Rhodothermus marinus: one gene and its partner. The protein of the gene in region 1 binds, or shares a complex with, the protein of each later gene. Links are inferred from orthologs where the notes say so. Each region holds a gene or a part of one and is shown in the gene's direction. Other genes may lie near its edges.

Region 1 (11,871 bases):
GCCTGGCTTCGAGGCGCTCCAGCCAGCGATCCCAGCTCCGCTCCCAGCGCCCCCGCTCACGTGCCCAGCGCACCTGCGGTTCGATGCGATGTCGCCAGAAGAAGGTCGGCCAGTCGTCCTCCCAGGTGTTTTCCTGGGGCATCCGACCGATGAAATTGTCCTGATCGAACCCGTAGCGGGGCCCCAGATGCCGGTGCAACCGGGCCAGCCCTTCGCCGAAGTGTTCCCAGAAACGGGGGCCGGGACGGCCGGACTCGATCCATTCCATGAGCAGGAAGCCGGGGCAATCCGGCCACGCCTCGGCCAGCGCCACGACCTCGGGGATCACCAGCGGACTCCCGGCCGCACGGAGTGCCTGCAGGCCGGCCGCTTCGGCCGCGAAGGTACGTGCCACCTCGGGCGGGCCCCATTTCAGAAAGTACGGTCCCCGGTCCGTTTCGACCCGGCAGGCCTGCGCAATGCAACCGCCTCCGACGGGCACGGCGTGACGGATCGGGCAGCCCAGTGCCTTCGCCAGTGCTTCCTGCAACGCGGCAGGCAGCGTCATCGCGACAGATCGGCCGTTTCCTTCAGCTTGTAGAGGGAAACAAGGTGCTCCAGCAGACGGCGCGCCGTGCGCTCCACGATCTGATAGACCTCCTCAAAGCCGCGCTCGCCGCCGTAGTAGGGATCGGGCACTTCGCCGTCGCCGGGCTCCGGATCGAACGTGCGGAAAAGCTCCACCTTGTGCCGGAAGCGCCCGTCCCGATCCAGTCGGAGCACGTCTTCCAGGTTTTCCCGGTCCATGACGTAGATGTGGTCGTAGCGGGCCAGATCTTCCCGACCGAGCTGGCGGGCCACATGACCGCTCAGATCCACGCCGTGGCGCCGGGCCGTCCGCTGCATGCGCCGGTCGGCCGACTCTCCGACGTGCCAGGGACCGGTCCCGGCCGAGTCGATCTCAAAATGGGCCGATAGTCCGGCCTCGTCCACCAGCTTGCGAAAGACGCCCTCGGCCAGCGGACTCCGGCAGATGTTGCCCAGACAGACGAACAAAACGCGGATTGGCTGATGATTGGTCTGCGACATAGGCCCCCTGCGGTTACCTGACGACAATGAATGCGAAGGTGCGTGAACGTCTGATGTCTGGCAAAAGTGCCATTTGCTTCAAAAATTGCAGGTTTCTTGATGGAGAGCGTCTCCTGTTTTTTTCTTTCAGGCAAATCACACACCAAAAGATCATGGAGTCGCTATTTGATTTTGCCTTTGAGCCGCGCATCTGGCGGGTCGGCGAACTGGCCGAGGCGCTCTGCGAGACGGTCGAATCGCTCTATGACGAACTGATCGTCGAAGGCGAACTCTCGAATTTTCGGCGGCACCGGCAGAGCGGCCACTGCTACTTTACGCTGCAGGATGGCGGGGCCCAGCTTCGCTGCGTCATGTGGGCCAGGCAGGTGCAGCGGTTGTACTTCCGGCCGGAAGACGGCCACCAGGTGCAGGTCCGGGGCCGCCTGACGTTCTACAAGCCCCGAGGTGAGCTGCAGTTGATTGCCACGTCGATGACGCTTGCCGGGGCCGGCGCCCGCCAGCAGGCCTTCGAGGCGCTCAAGCGCAGGCTGGAGGCCGAGGGGTTGTTCGATCCAGACCGCAAGCGTCCGCTCCCCCGCTTTCCCCGACGAATCGGCGTCGTCACTTCCGACAGCGGTGCCGCGTTGCAGGATATTCTCAGTATTCTGCGTCGCCGCTTTCCCGTCGTCGAGGTGCTGCACTGCCCGGTGCGCGTGCAGGGGTTGCAGGCGGCGCCGTCGATCGCCCGCGCCATCCGACTGATGAACCGGCTGCCGGAGGATCGCCGGCCGGACGTGCTCATTGTGGGACGCGGCGGCGGATCGGTGGAAGACCTGTGGGCCTTCAACGAGGAAGTCGTCGCCCGGGCGATTTTCGCCTCTCGCATCCCCGTCATCAGCGCCGTCGGGCACGAAACGGACGTGTCGATTGCGGACCTGGTGGCCGATCGGCGGGCGGCCACGCCGTCGATGGCGGCCGAGATCGCCGTACCGGATCGGGACGATCTGGAAGCCATGCTGATCCGCACCGCCCAGATCATGCGTCAGTACCTCCGGCAGGGCCTCGATCGGCGGCGCCAGCGTGTGCACATGCTGTTGCACCACTACGGCCTGCGCCGCGTCCCGGACCGGTTGGCCCGTCTGCAGGACGAGCTGCAACGGCTGGAAGCCTCGCTGCAGCAACAGGTCCGGCAACTTCTGGAACGGCGCCGGCAGACGCTGGCCCTGCTGCAGAGCCGCCTGGCCGCTTTCGATCCGCAACTTCCCCTGCGTCGCGGCTACGTGCGCGTGCGGTGCAACGGCAGCCTCGCCACCCGTGCGCATCAGCTCCGACCCGGCGACGCGGTCACGCTCGAATTCTATGATGGCCGGCACGACGCCCGCATCATCTCTTAATCGGAGGGAACGGCCGCGGCCGCTTCCACCACGTGCTGAGCCACCTGATCGGCGATCCAGAACCCCAGCGGCGCCAGTCGCACCCCCTGCAGATTGGCAATCAGCGCGACGACCACCTGTGCTTCGGGTAGCAGCACGAGTACCGAGCTGCCACCCACGGCGCCTCCGGTATGCCAGACAAAGTGGCGTCCCAGGTGCTCGCCGACCCGCCACCCCATGCCGTAGCCCGTCTCCTGACCGTCTTCGGTGCGCTGCGAGGTAAACAGCAACTGGACCGTCTCCGGCTTCAGCAGGCGCCCGGTCAGCAGTCCGTTACCGAAACGCACCAGGTCCGGTGCCGTCGATAGAAACCCACCGCCGGCCCATTTGACGCTATTGTCCACGTAGGGCGCGTTCATCAGCAAACTATCCCGGTAGACATAGAAACGCGCGCGGTACATGATCAGGCTGTCGACATGCTCGGCCACCGTGTCGTGCATGCCCAGCGGGTCGAACACATAGCGGCGCATGAACTGCAGGAACGGCTCACCGGAGGCCCCCTCAATGACCGCGCTGATCAGATTCCATCCATAGCTGGAATACGAGTAGCGCGTGCCCGGCCGGAAGAGCAAAGTGTCATCTTTGAAGACTTCCAGGGCCTCCACCACCGAATCGTAGTGTTTCATGCTGTAAAATTCCTGATCGCGGTAGTGCCGGATGCCCGCCAGATGTCCGGCCAGTTGACGGGTCGTGATCGGCCAGCGTTTTTTCGGAAAGGTGGGCACGTAGCGCTGCACCGGGGCGTCCAGGTCCAGCTTCCCCTGCTCGACCAGCAGTCCCAGTGCGGCCGACGTCAACGACTTCGACACACTGGCCACGCGCAACTTTGTCTGCGGCAGCATGGGGACGCGATTTTCCACATCGGCATAGCCGAATCCCTCCGCCCAGATAAGTTTACCGTTCACCCCGATGGCCGCCGAAAGCCCGGGCACTCCGTAACGCCGCATCAGCGCATCGATGGAGTCCCGGACCTGCACCAGTAGCGAGGCGTGTGGCGGGGCAGGTGCCACGGCATAGCGCGGTGCCCGCTGCGCCTTCAGGGCCGGCGCCACGGCCAGCAGCAGCAACAGGCCATAAAACCGGAGCCGACGCATGGCTTCACTCTCTGTTGATCACACAAACTCTGGCGCAAAGCTATTAAATTCTTACTGAAAGCGCTACTTTCAAACTTCAGAGGTTACCATGCTTACCCTGCTACTGGCGCTGTGCATCGGACTGGTTGCCGGCTCTACACCGATACACCTCGACACGATCTACACGGTCATTCTGGAAGGCGGCACCGTTTACGACGGCACCGGAAAGGCGCCGTTTGTGGCCGACGTGGGACTGGTCGGCGATCGCATTGCTGCCATTGGTGATCTGAAGGAGGCGCGTGCGGCGCTCCGGCTGAATGTCGAAGGGCTGGCCGTAGCCCCCGGTTTTATCGACATCCACAGCCACGCCGTACGGGGAGGCCCTGAAACCAGCGGCATCTTCCGCCAGCCACTGGCCGAAAACTACATCCGCCAGGGTGTCACCACGGTGTTTGCCGGGCAGGACGGCTCCTCGCCGCTGCCCATCGACGAATTTCTGGCGCGCTTTGAGCTGACCCCGGCCGCCATCAATCTGGGGCTGTTCGTAGGCCACGGGAGCGTCCGTCGTGCCGTCATGGGCAACGAAAACCGCGATCCCACTCCGGAGGAGCTGGAGCAGATGAAAGCCCTGGTGGCACAGGCCATGGAAGAAGGGGCCTGGGGTCTGTCATCCGGGCTGAAGTACGTTCCCGGCGCCTACGCGCGCACCGAAGAGGTCATCGAGCTGGCCCGCGTGGCCGGTCGCTACGGCGGGATCTATATCACACACATGCGGGATGAGGGATTACACGTGCTCGAAAGCGTCAAAGAAACCATCCGGATCGGCCGTGAAGGTAGCCTGCCGGCGCAGATCACCCATGCCAAAGTGATCGGCCCGCGCATGTGGGGCAAAAGCCGGGAAATGCTGCGTCTGGTGGACGAGGCCCTGCAGGCCGGGCTCGACGTCTCCATGGACCAGTATCCCTATACAGCCTCCAGCACAGACATCAGCGTGCTGTTTCCGGCCTGGGCGCTGGAGGGAGGTCGCGAAGACATCGTCGCCCGGCTGCGCGACCCGGAAACTCGCCACAAAATCAAAGAGGCCGTCATCTTCAACCTGCGCGAGGATCGGGGTGGCGGCGATCCGTCCCGCGTACAACTGGCCTTCTGTCGCTGGGACACGACACTGAACGGCAAAAATCTGGCCCAGGTGCTGCAGGAGCAGGGACGGCCGGTTACTGTCGCAGAGGCGGCCGAGCTGGTGCTGGAAATCCAGGAGCGAGGCGGCTGCACGGGTATCTTCCATGCCATGAGCGAGGAGGACGTCGAGCGCATCATGCAGCATCCCCGCACGATGATCTGCTCCGACGGCGGCATCCCGGACCCCGGCGTCGGTGTCCCTCATCCACGTAACTACGGTGCCTTTGCCCGCGTGCTGGCCCGCTACGTACGCAAGCGGAGCATTCTCACGCCCGAGGAGGCAATTCACAAGATGACCGGCCTGCCCGCCTGGCGCCTCAACCTGAAAGACCGCGGCGTGCTACGCCCGGGCGCCTATGCGGATGTAGTTGTGCTGGACCTAAACCGCGTGCAGGACCGCGCCACGTTCACGAATCCTCACCAGTACGCCGAGGGCATCGTGCACGTGTTTGTCAACGGCCAGGCCGTACTGCTTGACGGCGAGCTTACCGGCGCGCGTCCTGGTCGCGCCCTGCGTAAAGGACAGGATGGATGAAACGCCTGTGCGTTAGCAGAAGAGGGCGACGGACAGGCATTTAAGCCGGCCGTCGCCCTCTTTGTTTTCAGAACCCGTGCCTTAGTTTTGCGCATTACATCTGCTCGGCAGCTGCCGTATCCGGAGCCGCCATGGTGGTATCCTGCTGCAGCGTATCCACGGCGGCCGGTGCCTCCTGTTGTTCGGTCGCCGGTTGTTCCTGCTGCTGTTCGGCCGCACGCTGCCCACAGGCACTGAGGCTCACCATAAACAGTGCAGCAAACAGCACATAGATTAAACGACGCATGGCTCCTGGGTGTTGGTTGGTGGGTGAGTTTTATAATAAGCCAAAATATACTGCATTTTCTCGGCAAAAAAAGACCCGAATTACAATTTTTGCGATAGAACCGGGCTGAAAACAGGCCGACTTTCGATGAAAACGCCCGTGCTTGTCTCCTGGAGTGGCGGCAAAGACAGCGCCCTGGCGCTTTATCGAACCCTGCACGATCCGAACTGGCAGGTGGTCGGATTGCTGTGCACGATCAGCCAGCCATACGACCGGATCACCATGCACGGTGTCCGGCGCGCGCTGATCGAACAGCAGGTAGCCGCCATGAACGTAGCGCCCATGATCCCGATCTTCCTGCCACCCGAGGCGTCGAACGAAGTGTACGAAGCGGCCTGGGCGGAAGCGCTGCGTCCGTTCATTGCACAGGGCGTCCGGCACGTGGCGTTCGGCGACATTTTTCTGGAAGACATTCGCGCCTACCGGGAGCAGCAGCTGGCGAAGCTGGACATGAGACCGGTTTTTCCGATCTGGACCGGTAGCCGTAGGCGCACCGACAGCCTGGCCCTGCTGGACGAATTCTGGAACGCGGGCTTTCGCACGCGCATCGTGTGCGTCGATGCACGACACCTCGGTCCAGAATGGGCCGGCCGTGAACTGACCCCGAAGGCGGTAGAGAAGCTACCGGAAGCCGTCGATCCCTGCGGTGAAAACGGTGAATTCCACACGTTCGTCTTTGACGGGCCGCTGTTTCGCCATCCGGTCCGACACCGGCTCGGCCGACGCGTCGCCCGCCGGGGTTTTCATTTTCGCGATCTGGTTCCCTCTAAATGAATTTGCCATAACGGACATCAAAGGCTGGAGCTTCCCGCAAAAAGCCCGTATCTTTCCGGCGCATTGCACGGAAAAACGCGTCGTACCATGGAAGCCGTTGTACAGGATCGGACCACGGAAGCTCGAAAGCTGCTGACCACCGCACTGGAAGAATTGCAGCAGGCCCGCCGGGCGCTCGAAGCCCAGCCCACCGACTACCGGGGCCTGCTTGAACATACGCTGAAGGCGCTCAAGGCGGCTTTTCGGGGATTTCTGACCTGGCACGATGTGCCCGTTCCTGAAGATGCCTCGCTACGACTGATGGCGCGCCCCTGCACCGATCTGGCCAGCAGCCTCCACCTCTACTTTGATCTACTCTTGCCGCTGGAAGCCGAAGCGCCGTCGCTGCTGCAGAAAGACGCGCTCTCGGTCAACGAACGCGAGCGCATCCGCAACGCCTACTTTACGGCCCGCAACGCCATCGCCACCGTGCTGGGCGAACTTCCCGCCTCGCTTCATCCTACCGCCGCCTGATTTCCTTATACGATTTCCGGAAAATCATAGTGCATATGAGAAAGCATGGGCGCACATTGTGGTGCGCCCTTACAGATCCTTGATGTTTTCCCTATCCCGTAGGGGCGGACCACTGTGTCCACCCGATCATACCCGCCGGATTGTGTCCGGCACACAGGGTGTTGCACCCTCATGCACCGGTAAATCAGCGATCCCATATTACACCGTCTGGGAATACATGGGGCGGTCGGATGTGGCCTGCAGATAGGCGTCGAAAGCCATGGCCACGTTGCGGATGAAGAAACGGCCGGTTTCGGTGACCTCGATCACGTCGGGTCGGCGCACGACCAGCCCGTCGGCTTCCATTTCCTCGAGCCGTGCCAGCGGCTCGGAAAAGTGTGCCGCGAAGTCGATCCCGAAGCGTCGTTCAACGTCGGGAATGTTCAGCCGAAAGTGACACATGAGCGACATGATCACGTGCCGCCGGAGCCGATCCTCTTCGGTCAGCACATAACCCTTCCCCACCGGAAGTTGTCCCCGGTCCAGCGCCGCATAGTATTCGGGAAGCGTTAGCACATTCTGCACATAGGCGTCACGGAGCTGGCTGATGGCCGAAATACCGAACGCGTACAGTTCGGTGCCGCCATGCGTGGAGTAGCCCTGAAAGTTACGCTGGAGCGTGCCTTCATCGAGCGCGCGGCTGAGCGGATCTTCCGGCCGCGCAAAGTGATCCATGCCAATGTAGCGGTAGCCGCCCTCGGTGGTCAATAGCTCGACGGCCCGCAGGAAAAGTTGCAGTTTTTCGGCCGGTCGGGGCAGCCACTCCTCACGGATAAGCCGCTGGTGCTTTTTCTTCCAGGGCACGTGCGCATAGCTGAACAGCGAAATGCGATCGGGTCCCAGGTCGATCACCTGGCGGATGGTCTGCTCGAACTGTGCCAGGTGCTGGTGCGGCAACCCGTAGATCAGGTCGTAGCTGATGCTCTCGAAGCCCAGCTCACGTGCCCAGCGCGTGACCTCGGCCACCTGCTCGTAGGGTTGCACCCGGTTGATGGCCTGCTGGACGGTGGGATCCAGATCCTGCACGCCGAAGCTGATCCGGTTGAATCCGGCCTGCCGGGCCGCCTCCAGATGGGCACGGGTCAGGCCACGCGGGTCTGCCTCGATGCCGATCTCGGCGTCCGGCGCAAAGTGAAAGTGCCGCCGGAGCAGGTCCATCAGCGCCACGATCTGCTCGGGCGCCAGGTAGGTCGGGGTGCCGCCGCCCCAGTGCAGCTGCACGACGGGACGGTCGGGCGCCACCCACCGGCTGACCAGCGCGATCTCTTTTTCCAGGTAGTCCAGGTAGCGGGCGATCTTCTCCGGCCGGTGCGTGACGATCATGTGACAACCGCAGTAGTAGCAGAGCGAGCGGCAGAACGGCAGGTGCACGTACAGCGAGAGTGGCTCGGGATCGGGGCGCTCGTTGTCGGCCCGGATCATCGCCACCACCGTCTTCGGCGTCATCCCCGGCCGGAAATGGGGCGCGGGCGGATAGCTCGTGTAGCGCGGTCCGGGACGATTATACTTCTCCACCAGCGCCGGCGACACCTGCATATTCGCTCCAGATTCTGGATTTACGACAATTCACTCCGATACCTGTAACATACAACAGCCCGGCACCCTGGATTCGATGCCGGGCCGAATTCGTCAGATTTCTGCAGATGCCCCATTGGCCACACCGGCCGATTCGACCATCCGCTGTTCCACGCGCTTCTGCTGCAGCGGCAGGTACGCCTCGGCCAGTTTCATCTCCAGCAGCGACAGCAGGAAGGCGAGCGTCGATTCGGCGCCCTGGTTTTCGTTGACGCCGTTGGGTTGCAATCCGTCGCAGCAGCCTCCGGTGGATGGATCGTAAAGCGGCACGCCGAGCTGGTTACGTCCCAAGAACCACTCGAAAGCCCGGCGCGCCTCGCGATACCAGAACGCATCGTTCGTGATTCGGTAGGCTTCCAGGCAGGCCGAGACCGTCGCATGCGCCTCGATGGGCTGCTGATCGAAACGGGGACGTTTCTTTCCGCGCAAATAGAACCCATCATTGCCGATCGGCACAAAGTTGCCCTGTTTGTCCTGCTGCACGCCGACCAGCCAGCGCAGCGACTCCAGCCCGGCCTCCAGCCATTCCGAACGGCCGGTCCAGTAGCCGGCCATCATGAGCGCATGGGGCATGCGCGCATTGGCATAGGTAAGCCGATCTTCGAACCAGCGCCAGTCGTCACGCCGGTTTTTCTGGTAGAGCTGAAAGAGCCGATCGGCCAGCGTCTCACGGGCCTGGAGGGCCGTCCGGTCTCCGTAGAAGCGCCGCAGGTATTCCTGCACGCCCAGAATCGTGAAGGCCCAGGCGCGCGGACTGGTAAACGCCAGCGCAGCGGGCAGCGCCTCGTCGAAGAGGCGTCCGGCCAGCTTCCAGAGCCCCGGGCGCCGCGAGCGCCCGACGACGTAGCCCAGTCCCCAGAGGGCCCGGGCGTGACTGTCTTCGGAGCCGACGGCTTCAAGCCAGTGGCGATTGTAGTCCAGGAAGTTGCGAAAACGGCCGGTTTCCGGATTGAAGGCGTGCCAGAGGAAGGCCAGGTAGCGCGTGGCCAGCTCGGGCGCTTCGGTGGCCGTCTTGCCGCCCAGTTCTTCGAGCAACACGGCCACGATCAAAGCCCGCGCGTTGTCGTCGGTGGTGTATCCCTCGTCGTAGTTGGGTACCGTGTAGGTGGCGTGCTGCAAGATGCCCGTGTCGTCAGTCAGGCGCTTGAGATGATCCAGCTTGAGCACGGGCAGCTCATCCGGGCGCTGGTTGAGCGTCGGGATGGCCACGCGCGTGCGGGTGGTGCCGGCCGCGCGGGCCCGTTCGAAGCTCTCCAGATAGCGCTGCGCCACCACCGGCCAGATCATCTGGCGGCCGTACAGGTAGGCTCGCTTCCGGATGGCATGGCGCTCGGCCTCGTCGTCCAGCAGCCGGTTGACCGCCTCGGCAATGGCCTTCGCGTCCCGGAACGGCACCAGAATGCCCCGTCCGTCGGCCAGCAGCTCTTCGGCGTGCCAGTAAGGCGTCGAGATCACCGCCTTGCCGCAGCCGACCGTGTAGGCCAGCGTACCCGAGGTGATCTGCTCCCGGTTCAGATAGGGCGTCAGGTAGATGTCCGCCGCGCCGATGAACTCGACCAGTTCCTCCAGGCTGACGAACCGGTTGTGGAAGATCACATGCTCCTCGATGCCCAGCTCCCGCGCGCGACGCTGCAGGAAGAGCCGGTAGCTTTCGCCCTCCACCTGGCGCACGTGCGGATGCGTGGCGCCCAGCACGATGTACACGACGTTCGGGTGCCGCTCCAGAACGGCCGGCAGGGCCTCGATCACGTACTCGATGCCCTTGTTACGCGAAAGCAGCCCGAACGTCAGCAGCACGATCTTGCCCTCGACCCCGAAGCGGTCTTTGTAGAAGTTCGGGTCCACGAAGGGCACGTCCGGGATCCCGTGCGGAATCAGATCGATTTTGCTTTCCGGCACGCCGTAGATCGTCTGCAGGAATTCCTTGCCCCGCTGCGTCATCACGACCACACGATCCGAAAGCGCCGTCAATTCTTCGAGCACGGCCCGTTGCTCGGCGTTCGGCTCGCGCAGGATCGTGTGCAGCGTGGTCACGACGGGCATGCGCAGCTCGCGCACGAGCGTCAGCACGTGGCTACCGGCAGGGCCTCCGAAGATCCCGTATTCGTGCTGCAGGCAGACCACGTCCACATCGTTGATGTTCAGGAACTCGGCGGCACGCCGGTAAGCCGTCAGGTCCTCTTCGAGGATTTCAAACCGCACACGGGGCGGGTAGGCGTATCCTTCCGGACGATCGTTGATCGGGACGGCAAAGCAGGTGGTTTCGGGAGCGGCCGCCGCAACGGCTTCGCACAGGTCCGTGGTGAACGTGGCAATGCCGCACTGGCGCGGCAGATAGTTACCCACGAAGGCGATCCGCCGTATGCGAGCCCCCTCCATAGGGAACGACCTGGATGGTTGACAGGAAAAAATAAAGTTTACTAAAAGGTGATCGCCCGCTTTTTGCAAACGTTCCTGAAGAAATGGCAAAACGGCCGGCACCGAGCCGGCCGTTGCCACATGGTAACAAATCGGACGACGCTCAGACCAGCCGCGCGTGCAATTCGATGACGGGCACGGCGGCCAGCGCTTTGGAAACGGGGCAGCCCTGCTTGGCCGCCTCGGCATGCTCCAGAAACGTCTGCTCGTCCAGGCCCGGCGCCTTGACTTCTGTATGCAGCTCGATTTTGCTGATGCGTGGCCCGTCGTTCGTCATCTCCAGATGCACGCGCGCTTCGGTCTGCACTCGCTCAGGGGTGTATCCGGCCTGGGCCAGCCGATTAGCCAGCGCCATCGAAAAACAGCCGGCATGCGCCGCGGCGATCAACTCTTCCGGATTGGTGCCCTCCCCTTCCTCGAAACGCGAGGCAAACGAGTAGGGCCCTTCGAAACTGCCGAAGGCCATACGGCCGCTTCCTTCCCGAAGATTGCCGTTCCAGACGGCTTGCGCTTTGCGTACAGGCATAGGTCTGCCGTGTTGGTTCAGGGTGATGCTCTGCGCAAAAATAAACCTCCCGGCCACAAAAGCAAGGTGTGTACGGAAATGTTACACCCTGTTCCCGTTCAGAAAAGCCGATGAAAATGGGTGCAATGGAAGCCACCGACAGTCCGGATGCCGGCAGCAAGGCGCGGCCTGCACTTCACAGGTGCTGGATCTGTGTAGAACTTAATGGAATCGTTGATTTACTGGTGCATGAGGGGCCACACCCCGTGTGGCGGACGTGATCCGGCGGGTATGATCGGGCGGACACAGGGGTCCGCCCCTACGGGATAGGGAAAACGTCAAGGATCTGTAAGGGCGCACCACAATGTGCGCCCGTGCTTTCTCATATGCACTATGATTTTCCGGAAATTTATCCAGAAAATCTGGTATGCCAGCGCTTCGCGCTGCGTGTCAGA
Region 2 (11,876 bases), 790 kb from region 1 along the record:
TGCTGAGCGTCGTGCGCCTGCAGCAAATGGGCCTCTTCGAGCGCCTGAACACGCCCGCCGACTGGTTCGCTTCCAACGCTGCCTACAGCGTGGCCGCCTACCCCGGCGGTGAGATGCTACTCGACCTGCTGGGCTATGTGCTCTCCGATTCGCTGCGCGACGCCTTCCTGCGGGCCTATTTCCACACCTACGGCCTGCGCCATCCCAATCCCTACGACGTCGAAAAAGTCGCCGAGCAGGTCAGCGGCCTGCGGCTGGACTGGTTTTTCGAGCAGCTGACCAACAGCACGTACACCTACGACGACGCGCTGGAGGTCACCACGCAGCAGCGCACGCCGGAGGGCTGGCGCGTGACGCTCCGGCTCCATCGCCGGGGATCCATGTTTCTGCCGGTCGATATTCGGCTGACGCTTGCCGACGGCCGCATGCAGTGGGTGCACGTGCCGCTCGGCCTGGCTCAGGGCCATAAGCCGGTGCCCTCCGACTGGATCGTGGCCGAGCCGTGGTTGTGGACGTTCCCCCGCTACACACTGACGCTCACACTGCCGGCCCGGGTCGTACGGGCCGAGCTGGACCCGCTCCAGCGCACACCCGATCACGACCGGCTGAACAACACCTGGCCGTTTCCGCTGCGGGTTTCCTTTCTGCAGCCACTTTCGTTCGATCCGGCCGTCTATCTGGCCACGTGGCGTCCGCTGGCCGCCTATGCCTACGACTTCGGTCCCGGCATCGGGATGCAGCTGCGCGGCCGTTACTTCTTCGATCGTCATGAAGCGCTACTTACGCTGAAGCTCTGGCCTGAAGTGCTGCTCAGCAACGGCCGAAGACCGGAGCGTCCCTGGGTGCGCGACCGCAACGCCTGGTGGGCGGGTATCGACTACACGCTGCGCTACAGCGATCGGCTGGCCCCCCGCACCCGCTGGCACCTGCAGCTCGAAAAGCACCTGGGCGTGCTGGAAAACCGCATCGGCCTCACGCACACACTGGGTCGCTGGGCGGCCCTGGGCCACGACTATGGGACGTTCACGCTGGAGCTGACCCACCAGTACACGCCGGGCTTTCGCACTTTCGCTTTCGAAAACGTCCCGGTGTGGACGCCCGGTATGCATCTGGTGTGGACCGGACTGCGCTATCGCATCGAACGTCCCTTCGGGCAACTGGAGGCGCTACTGGAAACCGGTGAAGGCGAAAACGGCAAAGGAGCAACCCGGGGAGTGCTCGATCTGCACTGGCATTTCGTGCGCCGCCCCACTTTGCGGGCGACGCTGCATGGACAGGCAGGCTGGGGCGATGGCCAGCTTCCCTTCAGCCGCGTCTTCCGACTGGGAAGCGCGCCGGTCGAGACGGCCTGGCGCCATGCAGGCTTCCGGAGCGTGGCCGCGCTGTTTGCCGACGCCCGCCGCTCGCTTCATCTGATTCCGCTCGAAGCGCCCGGTCCCGTGGCTTACTGGAGTCCCGAAGTGCGCGACCCGCTGCGCGTGCAGGGCAACGTGCTGATGGCCGCCAGTCTGCAACTGCGCTGGACACCTTTCCATCCGCGTCCGCTGCGCCCGCTCCAGCTGGAAGGCTTTTTGGGAATCGGCCAGACCTGGTTCACCGAGCCCACGCTGGCCAGCCGCTACACGTTCGGCTGGGATCGTTTTCTGGCCGACGCGGGCGTTGGCCTCGGCTATAACGTAAGCGATCTGCCCGGCCTGCGGCGCTGGACGGCCCTGTCGGAACTGCTGCAGGACCTGCGGCTGCGCCTGCGGGTGCCGCTGTGGGTCAGCGATCCGGACCTGCTCGGCGAGCGCGACGCGCTGCGCTTCCGATGGATGCTGGGCATCGTGGTCGGGCGTTGACCCTCAGCCTTCGAAGGCCACGGTGGCCAGCATTTCCTCGACGGTGGTTTCGCCGGCCAGCACGACCTCGCGGGCGGCCTCCTGCAGCGTCTGCATCCCCTCTTTGATCGCCTGCTCGCGCAGCGCGTCTTCGTCGATCGCGTCGCGGGCGGCCACGATCATGTGGCGAATGGCGCGGGAGAACCAGAGCGTCTCGGTGATCGCCCGCCGCCCCTTGTAGCCGACGCCTTTGCAGACCGGACAGCGCGGATTCTGGCCGGCTCTGTAAAACGTGGTGCGGGCGATCTGTTCTTCTGTAAAGCCGAGCCGCATCAGCAGCACCGGATCGGGATCCGGGTCCGGCACCCGGCACTTCGGACAGAGCTTCCGGATCAGGCGCTGGGCTACGACCAGGTTGATCGCGTAGGCAATCAGAAACGGCTCGATCCCCATCTTGTAGAGCCGGCTCACCGCACTGGGGGCGTCGTTCGTGTGCAGCGTCGAAAACGTCAGGTGCCCCGTGTTGGCCAGCTTGATGGCCAGCTCGGCCGTCTGGCGGTCGCGCATCTCACCGACCATCACGATGTCGGGGTCGTGCCGCAGGATGGCCCGCAGCGCGTCTTCCAGTCCCAGCTTGTGGCTCAGCTTGATCTGGCGCACGCCGGGGATGATATACTCGACCGGGTCTTCGACGGTCAGCACGTTTTTGCGCGGACTGACGACCTGGTGGAGGGCGGCGTAGAGCGTGGTGCTTTTACCGCTGCCGGTGGGACCGGTGACGATCACCATGCCGTAGGGCTGGCGGATCGCCCACTCGAAGCGCTCCAGCGCCCGCTCGGAAAGCCCGAGCAGCCGCAGGTCTTTGATGACCTTGCGGTCGTCGAGCACGCGGATGACGATCGACTCGGCGCGCACATCGAAGCTGGCCGTGGCGATCGGGAGCACGGAGACGCGGAAGCGGATGAGGTGGTCGTCGATCCAGCGCTGGATGAAACCATCCTGCGCTTTTTCCCGCTCGAAGCGGTCCACCCCACCCGCCTGGTCTTTCACCACGGCCAGAAACGCCTCGGGATGCACCTTGTCCTCCAGGTGCCAGCGGTGCAGCTCGCCGTCGATGCGGAAGTGAATTTCGACCTTCCGATCGTGGTTCGGGAAGATGTGGATGTCGGAGGCGCCCTGGCGGACGGCTTCGACGAGCGTCGCTTCGAAAAGGTTGATCAGCTTGGAGCGGTTAATTTCAGCCTCCAGCGACTCCTCGTCGATCAGCTCGGTATTTTCCTCATAGCTCATTCCGAGATCGACCGCGCTGCCTTCCTGCTGCACGCGCTCCAGATACTCGTTGCGTCTGGGAAAGGCCTCCTGAAAAATCTGTTCAATGGACGAAGCCGGCGCATAGCGCAGCTCGAAGCGATCGATCCCGAGCCAGGCGATCTGGCGGTGCAGGTTGGGACGGGTCGGATCGTGCGTGGCCAGCAGCCAGCGCATCACGCCGCGCTCGGCATCTACCTCTTGCCCGATCGGCAACACCCGCTCCCGCTGCATCCAGTTCCATTGCTCCTGCGTGAAGCGCTGGCGCTGATCCCGGAGGAAACGCAACACCTGAGCCCGATCGATACGGGCCGTCTTGAAGCCGTACACCTCGGCCGCCGTCGCATAGACGACCTCGGGATTGATGCCGTCGATCTCGGTAAGGACGCGCCAGAGCGGCCGACGCCGGTCTCTGTCGAGCTGACGCCACTTTTCCCAGGCCTTCCGCACCTGTTCTTCACGGACCAGCTCCTGAAACAGGAGCATGATAATGACCGGATCGCTCAGATCGGTCAGCGAAAATTCTGCTTCGTTGACGTCATCGCCCGCGGCTGACGGCTCCACGAAAGGCAACGGTTCGGAATGGGGCCGATTCTCGGACATGTTTTTCCCGGATACGAGTTCATACGGATCGATCCTGTTCAGAGAATCGGCCGATCGCGCTTTTTCTAAAGCGACGTTTATTCGACGTAGATCATTTTGCGCGTCATGCCGCCGTCCACGATGAACGTCTGCCCCGTGATGAAGCCGGCTTCCTCGGACAGCAAAAAGGCCACCAGGGCGGCCACGTCTTCGGGACGGCCTACGCGTCCCACCGGGTGCTGCGCGTGATCGACAGGCCGCAGCTCGGGCGCTCGCCGTCGGCTTCGCTTCTGCCAGTCGCTCACCTCGATCCATCCCGGGGCTACCGCGTTGACGCGTACGGCCGGTCCTAGGCTGATGGCCAGTGCGTGCGTCAACGCCACCACGCCGCCTTTGGAAGCGGCATAGGCCTCGGTGTTGGGCTCCGATTGAAAGGCCCGCGTGGAAGCGATATTGACGATGGCGCCTCGCTGCTGCCGCAGATAGGGCACCGCGGCACGCGCGCACAGAAAACACCCCGTCAGGTTGACGCTCAGCACCCGGTTCCAGACTTCGAGCGACAGGCGCTCCACTGGCTCGTGGTAGGGCTGCGCGATGCCGGCATTGTTGACCAGCCCGTCGAGCCGCCCCCAGGCCCGGATCGTCTCCGCCACCGCCCGCTGCACGTCGTCCTCCCGGCTTACATCGCCCGCCACGAAGCGGAGCACGTCGGCCTCGACGCGAAAGTCTTCCAGCAGTTCGGCGCCGGCCTCCGCGTCGATGTCCAGACAGGTCACCCGCCAGCCCTCACGCAACAGCCGCGCGACGATCGCGCGTCCGATGCCCTGCGCTCCGCCGGTTACCAGCGCGACTTTTTCCTGAACAGCCATGGGTTCACCGGTTTTTTGCGTTGCAGACGATCCCGAAGTCCTACCTTTCTTGCAAAGCAGGGTGCCGATTTCATGACGACTTCGCTTCGCTGGACCGAAACGCTGCGCGTGCGCTCGTTCGACGTGGCTTCGGACGGGCTGCTTTCGCTGCCGGCCCTGGCCGGCTATCTGCAGGAAGCGGCCAGTCGCCACGCGGCGGCGCTGGAGGTGGCCTTTCTCCAGGTGGAAGGCCACCCGGTCTTCTGGGTCCTGCACCAGCTCCGGCTGCAACTCCACAGGCGGCCAGCGTGGGCCGAGACCGTCCATGTCGATACCTGGCCGTGCGGTCACCGGGGCCTGCGGGCCCTCCGTGCCTACGCCGTGCGTGACGAAAACGGTTGCCTGCTGGCCGAAGGGCTTTCGGCCTGGCTGCTTGTCGATCCGGTGCGCCGACGGCCGGTCCGACTCCCGCCCGAAGTGTTGCGCCTGCGCGGTGAGGCCACTTCGCCGGTCCCTCCAGAAACCGCCCTGCCTGCCGTGCCCGAGATACCGCCACGCTGGAGCGACACCGTACGCGTTCGCTTCAGCGACCTGGATCGCAACGGCCACGCCAACAACACCCGCTATCTGGCCTGGCTGCTCGACGCCCTGCCCGATACGCAGCGCGCCCGTCCGCTGCAGACGCTGGTCATCACTTTTCGCAGCGAAGCACGCCTGGACGACGCGGTCGTCGTAGAAAGCTGGCCGCTGGAACCCAATCGGCTGCGCCACCGCTTCACACGCGACCCGGATCGCCAGCTCCTGGCCGAGGCCCTGACCGTCTGGGCGGCTTCAGATTAACGAACGTGACTGGCCGCCGTCCACATTGATGCAGGCTCCGGTGACCCAGCGGGCCCGCTCCGACACCAGAAACGTCACCACGTCGGCCACCTCCTCCACCGTGCCGAAGCGCCCCATCGGAATGTTCTGCGCAATGAACTGGCGGGTGCCCTCCGGGTCCTCGCGCATCCGCCGGTCCCAGCTCCCGCCCGGAAAGCGGATCGAGCCCGGCGCCACCGTGTTGACGCGAATGTTGTGGGGTGCCAGCTCCAGCGCCAGGATCTTGGCCGCGCTGATAAGCGCCGACTTGGTGCTGTTGTAAATGGAAAGCCCCGGTCCGCCTGCCTCACGCCCGAAGATCGAAGCAATGAACACGATGGCCCCGCCGCCCTGCTGCTTCATGACCGGAATCACGGCCCGGGCGCAGCGCAGATGCGCCCGCAGGTTGAGCTCGATCAACGCCGACCAGTCGTCCTCGGAGGTCTCCTCGAAATAGCCCCGGCGGTTGCCTCCGGCATTGCCCACCAGGATGTCCACCCGACCGAAGTGCTCAAGAGCGGTCTGTACCAGTTGCGTGCCGGCTTCCGGCTGCGTCACGTCCAGCGTGATCGCCACGACTTCGGCCCCCTGCTCCCGGAGCATGTCGGCGGTGGCCTCCAGCGCTTCGGCACCCCGCGCACAGATGACCAGCCGGCATCCTTCGGCGGCCAGACTCCGGGCGATCCCCTGGCCGATTCCCCGGCTGGCACCCGTCACAATCGCTACTTTTCCGTGTAAACCCAGATCCATTGTCTCATCGACTTGCTTTCCTGCGGAAGCTACTGCATATTTTCTGCGATGCGCAAGTAAACGAGAAACGCCGGGCATTATGGATCACACCCCGATCCCTTCCGACGATCACCTCTCGTTCGAAGCGGCGCTGACGCGTCTGCAGGAGATCGTGCAACATCTGGAAGATGACCGGCTGGATCTGGAGGCTTCCATTCTGGCCTACGAGGAAGGGCTCAAACTGGCCCGGTACTGTCTGGAGCAGCTCCGCACGGCCGAACTGCGCATTCAGCAACTCTCGCTGGACGGTGAGGACCATCCGGAAAGCCCGGATTGATCCCCTGGCCCTGCCGGGCGTTTAAAGCCCGGCGTTACACCAGTCCAGACCGATCATGACGTTGTTCACAGAACTTCCCGACGAGGCCCGGCTGTGGATCTTCGCGGCCGATCGGCCCCTTTCTGACGCCGAAAGCCAGACGCTGCTGGAGACTCTTACGCCTTTCCTGAAGGAATGGACGGCGCACGGCCTGCCGGTCCGGGGACAGGCTGCCGTGCTGCATCACCGCTTCCTGCTGCTGGCCGGATACGTGCCGGGCGGCGAGATCTCCGGTTGCAGCATCGATGCCGCCACGCGGGCCGTGGAAGCAGCCGCCCGGAAGCTGGGCATCGCCTGGGTTTCGCCGCTGGTGATTTTCTACCGGGACGCTGAAGGCACCGTGCAGCACGCCACCCGTGGTCAGTTTCGTCGCCTGATCGCCGAGGGCAAGGTCACCGCCGAAACGCCCGTCTTCGATCTGTCGCTGACCACCGTCGACGTGCTGCGCCGCGGCGCCTTCGAAAAACCGGCCGGCCGGAGCTGGCACGCCCGCGTCTTTGCCCTGGCGCCGCAGACCTGACCGCCATGGCGCTGCTCAACGGGTTTTTCGATCGACTTCTGCACTGGTTCGTCCACGCCGAAGCCGAACGGCGCGAGATCCTGCTGGGCTCGCTGTTGCTCCTTTTTATCATGTCGGAAGGGTGCCGGGCCCCTTGAACCGGGAACAGCGACCGAGCCATCGGCTTTGTCAGAAAACCTGAACCCATGCATTCATCCCGGGAATCGCTATGCGTCGCGGTGTCTTCGCATTGTTCCTGCTTTGCCTGCTGCCCTCGGCATTGCAGGCCCAGGACTATATCAACCAGACGGCGCTGGAAGACATCCTGGAGCATCAGTACGAGGACCTCGACGCCATTCCCGAAGTCCAGTACCACTACTACATCCTCCACCACAGCTCGGGCAACAATGTGCTGGCCCGCAACACGCTCTACAAGGAGCTGGGCGATGGTGATCTGGAGCTGGGGAAAAAGCGGGCCCGGCTGGTGGAATTGCTCAACCGCGTGCTCATCCGCAACCTGGAAATCGGCGACACGCTGGTCATCCCCAATCGGTTCGATCTGGACTTTCGCGCCTACTCGCCGTTTCCCCGTTACTATCCGGGCGGCCGGGACTTCGACAAGCTCTTCATCATGGACAAATCCATCCAGGCCTTCGGGGCCTACGAATACGGCAAGCTGGTGCGCTGGGGCGTGATCAATACGGGCGCACCCGACAACCCGACGCCCAACGGCCGCTTCAACTTCAACTGGAAGGAAGAATACCGTGTCTCTTCACTCAGTCCGCCCGGTGAACCCTGGGAGATGTACTGGGTCTTCAACTTCCACGATGCACGGGGCATTCACGTGCATCAATACCCGATGCCGACCGGTGGACCCGACAGTCATGGCTGCGTGCGCCTGATCGACGCCGATGCGAAGTGGGTCTTTCACTGGGCCGATCCCTGGCAGACGACGGCGGGCGGCACCGGCATCGCATCGCGCAGGGGGAAGATCATCAAGCAGGGCACGACCGTGCTGGTGATCGGCGAAGATCCGGTGGGACGGCCCCGCCCGTTCATTTTCAAGAAGCAGTACCCGGTGCTGAAGCGGGTGGAGTTGCCCAATCATCCTTACGACGTGCCGCCGGGCACGCCGCAGCAGGAGTACTTCGACAAATTGAGGAAGGCGCGGGAGGGGGCCGGCACCTCGCGCTGACGCGTCAGAAGTAATGGCCGACGGCCCAGATCACCCCGATCAGCAGCAGATACCAGCCGGCCAGGAGCAGGTAAAAACGTAACCGCCCCCATCGTATCCGTGCCGACGGCCACCAGTGCAAATGTAACGCCCGCATCGGTCTGTCCGGTTGAAAGATGCTACAGATCCGGACAGCGAAAACCGTTCCCGATGCCCCGGCGCGCCCTGATGCCCTGATCCGGGCGCGCCGGCGTCTTCAGCTTGTGCACCTTTTGCCCACGTCAGCGCACAGGACGAAACAGCCGATCCCAGCGAATGCGGTGTTGTTCAGGATCCCAGGACAGGTAGACCAGCAGGGCTTTGCCCACGACGTGGTCGGCCGGCACGAGGCCCCAGGCCCGGCTGTCGAGCGAGTTGTCCCGGTTGTCGCCCATGACGAAGTAGTAGTCCTGGCGGATCACGCAGAAACGGCCGGGACGTCCGTCGATCAGGAACGTGCCATCGGGCCGGGGATAGATCTGGTGCCCTTCGAAGCGAATGAGCAACTCTCGATAGAACGGCCAGGTGCGGGGCGTCAGGTAGAGCGTATCACCACGTCCGGGAATGTAGATCGGTCCTCGGTCTTCTTCCCGGCGGGCTTTACGGGCGGCCGCTCCCTGGAGCAGGGCTGCGGCCGAGTACGGCCGCAACGTATCGACCGCGCTCAGGTGGGCAATGTGGCGGGCTACCGCCACCGTGGCATCGAAAAACAACAGACCGGCGCGGTAGGCCGAGCGCGAAACGTTACGGGCGCCGAGAGCCCGCAGTGAATCCGGAGAAAGCAGTGCACCCGGACGCAGCTGGAGCATCCAGCGCTGCTGCACCAGGTCGGGATCGGGAAGCGGCCGGCCGTTGACGTAAACCACTTTGTCCCGGATCCAGAGCGTATCGCCCGGCAATCCCACCACGCGCTTGATGTAATGCGTCTTGCGATCGATCGGACCGGTCTCGACGGGATAGTTGAACACGATCACATCGCCCCGCCGGATCTCGGTAAAGCCCGGCAGCCGCAGGTAGGGCAGCTCTACGCCCGGCACGTACCACGCCGTGAACGGCAACCCCAGCGACATGGGCATCCGGGGTCCGTAGTGCAGCTTGGAAACCAGCACGAAGTCGCCCACCAGCAGCGTCTGCTCCATCGAAGGGGACGGGATGCGATAGGCTTCCAGCGCAAAAATCCGGATGAGCAACGCCAGCGCTACGGCCAGCCCCAGGGCCGTCAGCCAGTCGCGCATGCGCTGCCGCCACCGGCCCGACTGCACAGGCACGTCTCCGGCCTGTTCCGCCAGCTCCTTACGTTCCCGCCCCACCATCACGACACGTCAGCGGATCGGTTTGAAGAGCCGGTTCAGACGCGGTAGATGATGCCGACCGTCCCAGGAGAAGTAAATGAACAGCGCTTTTCCTACCACGTGGTCCATCGGGACGAATCCCCAGAAGCGGCTGTCTTCGGAATTGTCCCGGTTGTCGCCCATGACAAAGTAGTAATCCTGTCGGAACGTGTAGGTGGTGGCCGGGCGGCCGTCGATCAGGAACGTGCCGTCCTGTTGGCGACCGGTCGTGTGCCCCTCGTAGCGCCGGATCACGGGCTCCAGATAGGGCCAGTTCTCCTCCGTCAGCGTGACGTTCAATCCCTGCGCCGGAATGACCACCGGCCCGTAGTTATCCGGCGAGTAGCCCATCCCCGGTGGATACATCAGGTCGCTGTAGGTGCCGCCGCGCGGAATCACCAGCGGCTCCACGCGCTCCACGTAGGGCCACTGGGCGATGGCCTCGGCCGCTCCGGGCGTGGCCATGATGAGCACCTGCCGGGGGTCCGGCGTGGGCTGCACCTCCTCGATGCCCAGCTCGGCCAGGCGCACCTCTGGAAGCATGATGCGCGGATCGCTTTTGATGACCCGCCAGTACTGCTGCATGGTGGGCCGCAGCGACTGCGGCTCGCCGTTGACGTAGACCACCTTGTTCTGAATCCAGAGCGTATCGCCTGGCAATCCCACCACGCGCTTGATGTAGTGCGTCTTGCGATCGATCGGCAGGTCCTCCGGTGGATAGTTGAACACGATCACATCGCCCCGCTCGATCTCGGTAAAACCTGGAAGCCGCGTGTGCGGCAGCGTGAGGCCCGGCACGTAGATTTTGGTGAACGGGATGCCCAGCGAGATGGGCGTGCGCACGCCGTAGTGCAGCTTGGAGACGAACAGGTAGTCGCCCACCAGGAGGGTTTTCTCCATGGAAGGCGTGGGAATGCGGAAGAGATCGAACAGAAACGTGCGCACCACCAGCATGACCACCAGGGCAAAGACCAGCGCCTCGACCCACTCGCGGAGCTTGCTTTTGGGAGGGCGGGCCTGCCCATCGGCCGAAGGCGCGCTCGGCGTATCGACGCGGCCCCGACGCTTCCGGGTGCGCTGCGTGGTCGATTCGGGATGCGTGGCTGCCAAGGCTCGGGAGGGTCTGGTCAGAACAACGTCGGGAAAACGCTACAAACCGTCTCCGGTTCAATCGGTATCCGACAGGCGCGGCCGCCCTGGAATCATCAGGGGCCGTCGAATGGGCTCCAGGAAAAACGTTCGGCCGTCGAAGCCGGTCAGGTACCAGGTATCGGTCTCGCGCTGGTAGTAGTAGTCCACAAACGGTGCGCGACGGGGCTCGGCAATCAGGCGTCCCAGCAGGGCCTGCCGGATCGCCCAGAGCTGGTTCCGGTAGCGCGGGGCACTGGCCACGACAATCCCGCGCTCGAAAGGACCGTTCACATCCATGATCCGGAACGGAATCGAATCGTTGAGCACCAGCCAGTACTCGAACTGGATGTACTCGTCGCGCGGTCGTCGTTGCTCAAGGTCCACTTCAGCCAGGGTGCGGGTCGGATCGCCGAAGTGCGCCTGCAGGCGGGCGCGTAGCTCCGGTGTGCGCAGCGTATCCAGCGGCGTCCAGCTGTTGCTGCCCAGATAGGCCCAGCCGTCCTGCCCGAAGCGCCGCTGGAACCAGCGCTGCTCGAAGCGCCGCACCACGCGCCAGCTTTCCAGTACAAAAGCCGGGGCCGGTTCTTCCCGAGGCATTGCCTGGGCCACCAGACGGCCCAGGGCCGGATACCGCTCATAGAGCGCCAGCGGAAGCGGCTCGGGAGGACGCGGCGGCAGCATGGTGGCCCATTCGACGGCCTGCTGCTGCAGCCAGGCGGTGCGGTAGCTCCACACCAGCGCCCGCTGCGCCTGAATGCGGTGCAGCAGGTGTTCGATGACGCCGTCCTGAGCCACGGCCGGTCCGACCAGCAGCAGGCCGAGCAGCCACCCCCACCACCTGCCGTAGCCTGTCGGGCTTCGGGTCATCGCGTCAGTCTCCCACCGAAAGTACGGCCAGAAAGGCCTCCTGGGGCACCTCGACGCGCCCCACCTGCTTCATGCGCTTCTTGCCTTCCTTCTGGCGCTCCAGCAGCTTGCGCTTCCGGGTGACGTCGCCGCCGTAGCATTTGGCCGTCACGTCCTTGCGGAGCGCCTTGATCGTCTCACGGGCGATCACGCGGGAACCGATGGCCGCCTGGATCGCCACGTCGAAAAGCTGCCGCGGAATCAGCTCGCGCAGCTTCTGCGTCAGCTTCCGCCCCACCTCGTAGGCCTTGCTCCGGTGCACGATCGTCGAAAGC

Evidence for each region.
Region 2: the proteins of xseA (region 1) and xseB are in contact, whole or in part, in a cryo-EM structure (PDB 8TXR), measured with the Escherichia coli proteins. The link is inferred for Rhodothermus marinus from one-to-one orthologs.

The regions. Positions count from the first base shown.
Region 1 is NZ_AP019797.1:1,765,909-1,777,779, forward strand. What follows is about bases 473-3,330. They hold xseA (exodeoxyribonuclease VII large subunit), read left to right. Parts: upstream 473-1,220; coding sequence 1,221-2,441; downstream 2,442-3,330. Other genes in these bases: GYH26_RS07585 (fructosamine kinase family protein), read right to left, coding at 473-547; GYH26_RS07590 (low molecular weight protein-tyrosine-phosphatase), read right to left, coding at 544-1,068; GYH26_RS07600 (serine hydrolase domain-containing protein), read right to left, coding at 2,438-3,330. Outside these bases: more of GYH26_RS07585, read right to left, coding at 1-472; more of GYH26_RS07600, read right to left, coding at 3,331-3,574; GYH26_RS07605 (N-acyl-D-amino-acid deacylase family protein), read left to right, coding at 3,663-5,267; GYH26_RS07610 (hypothetical protein), read right to left, coding at 5,362-5,553; GYH26_RS07615 (adenine nucleotide alpha hydrolase), read left to right, coding at 5,680-6,366; GYH26_RS07620 (hypothetical protein), read left to right, coding at 6,454-6,879; hemN (oxygen-independent coproporphyrinogen III oxidase), read right to left, coding at 7,078-8,454; GYH26_RS07630 (glycosyltransferase family 4 protein), read right to left, coding at 8,548-10,872; GYH26_RS07635 (OsmC family protein), read right to left, coding at 11,015-11,437. UniProt on the Escherichia coli protein: Bidirectionally degrades single-stranded DNA into large acid-insoluble oligonucleotides, which are then degraded further into small acid-soluble oligonucleotides.
Region 2 is NZ_AP019797.1:2,551,685-2,563,560, forward strand. The notes cover bases 5,001-7,863. They hold xseB (exodeoxyribonuclease VII small subunit), read left to right. Parts: upstream 5,001-6,245; coding sequence 6,246-6,482; downstream 6,483-7,863. Other genes in these bases: GYH26_RS11080 (acyl-[acyl-carrier-protein] thioesterase), read left to right, coding at 5,001-5,398; GYH26_RS11085 (SDR family NAD(P)-dependent oxidoreductase), read right to left, coding at 5,390-6,166; GYH26_RS11095 (hypothetical protein), read left to right, coding at 6,538-7,041; GYH26_RS15360 (hypothetical protein), read left to right, coding at 7,047-7,178; GYH26_RS11105 (L,D-transpeptidase), read left to right, coding at 7,250-7,863. In the rest of the region: GYH26_RS11065 (M1 family metallopeptidase), read left to right, coding at 1-1,841; GYH26_RS11070 (GspE/PulE family protein), read right to left, coding at 1,845-3,731; GYH26_RS11075 (glucose 1-dehydrogenase), read right to left, coding at 3,809-4,579; more of GYH26_RS11080, read left to right, coding at 4,652-5,000; more of GYH26_RS11105, read left to right, coding at 7,864-8,215; GYH26_RS15365 (hypothetical protein), read right to left, coding at 8,220-8,351; lepB (signal peptidase I), read right to left, coding at 8,476-9,546; lepB (signal peptidase I), read right to left, coding at 9,556-10,674; GYH26_RS11120 (hypothetical protein), read right to left, coding at 10,732-11,562; lepA (translation elongation factor 4), read right to left, coding at 11,567-11,876. UniProt on the Escherichia coli protein: Bidirectionally degrades single-stranded DNA into large acid-insoluble oligonucleotides, which are then degraded further into small acid-soluble oligonucleotides.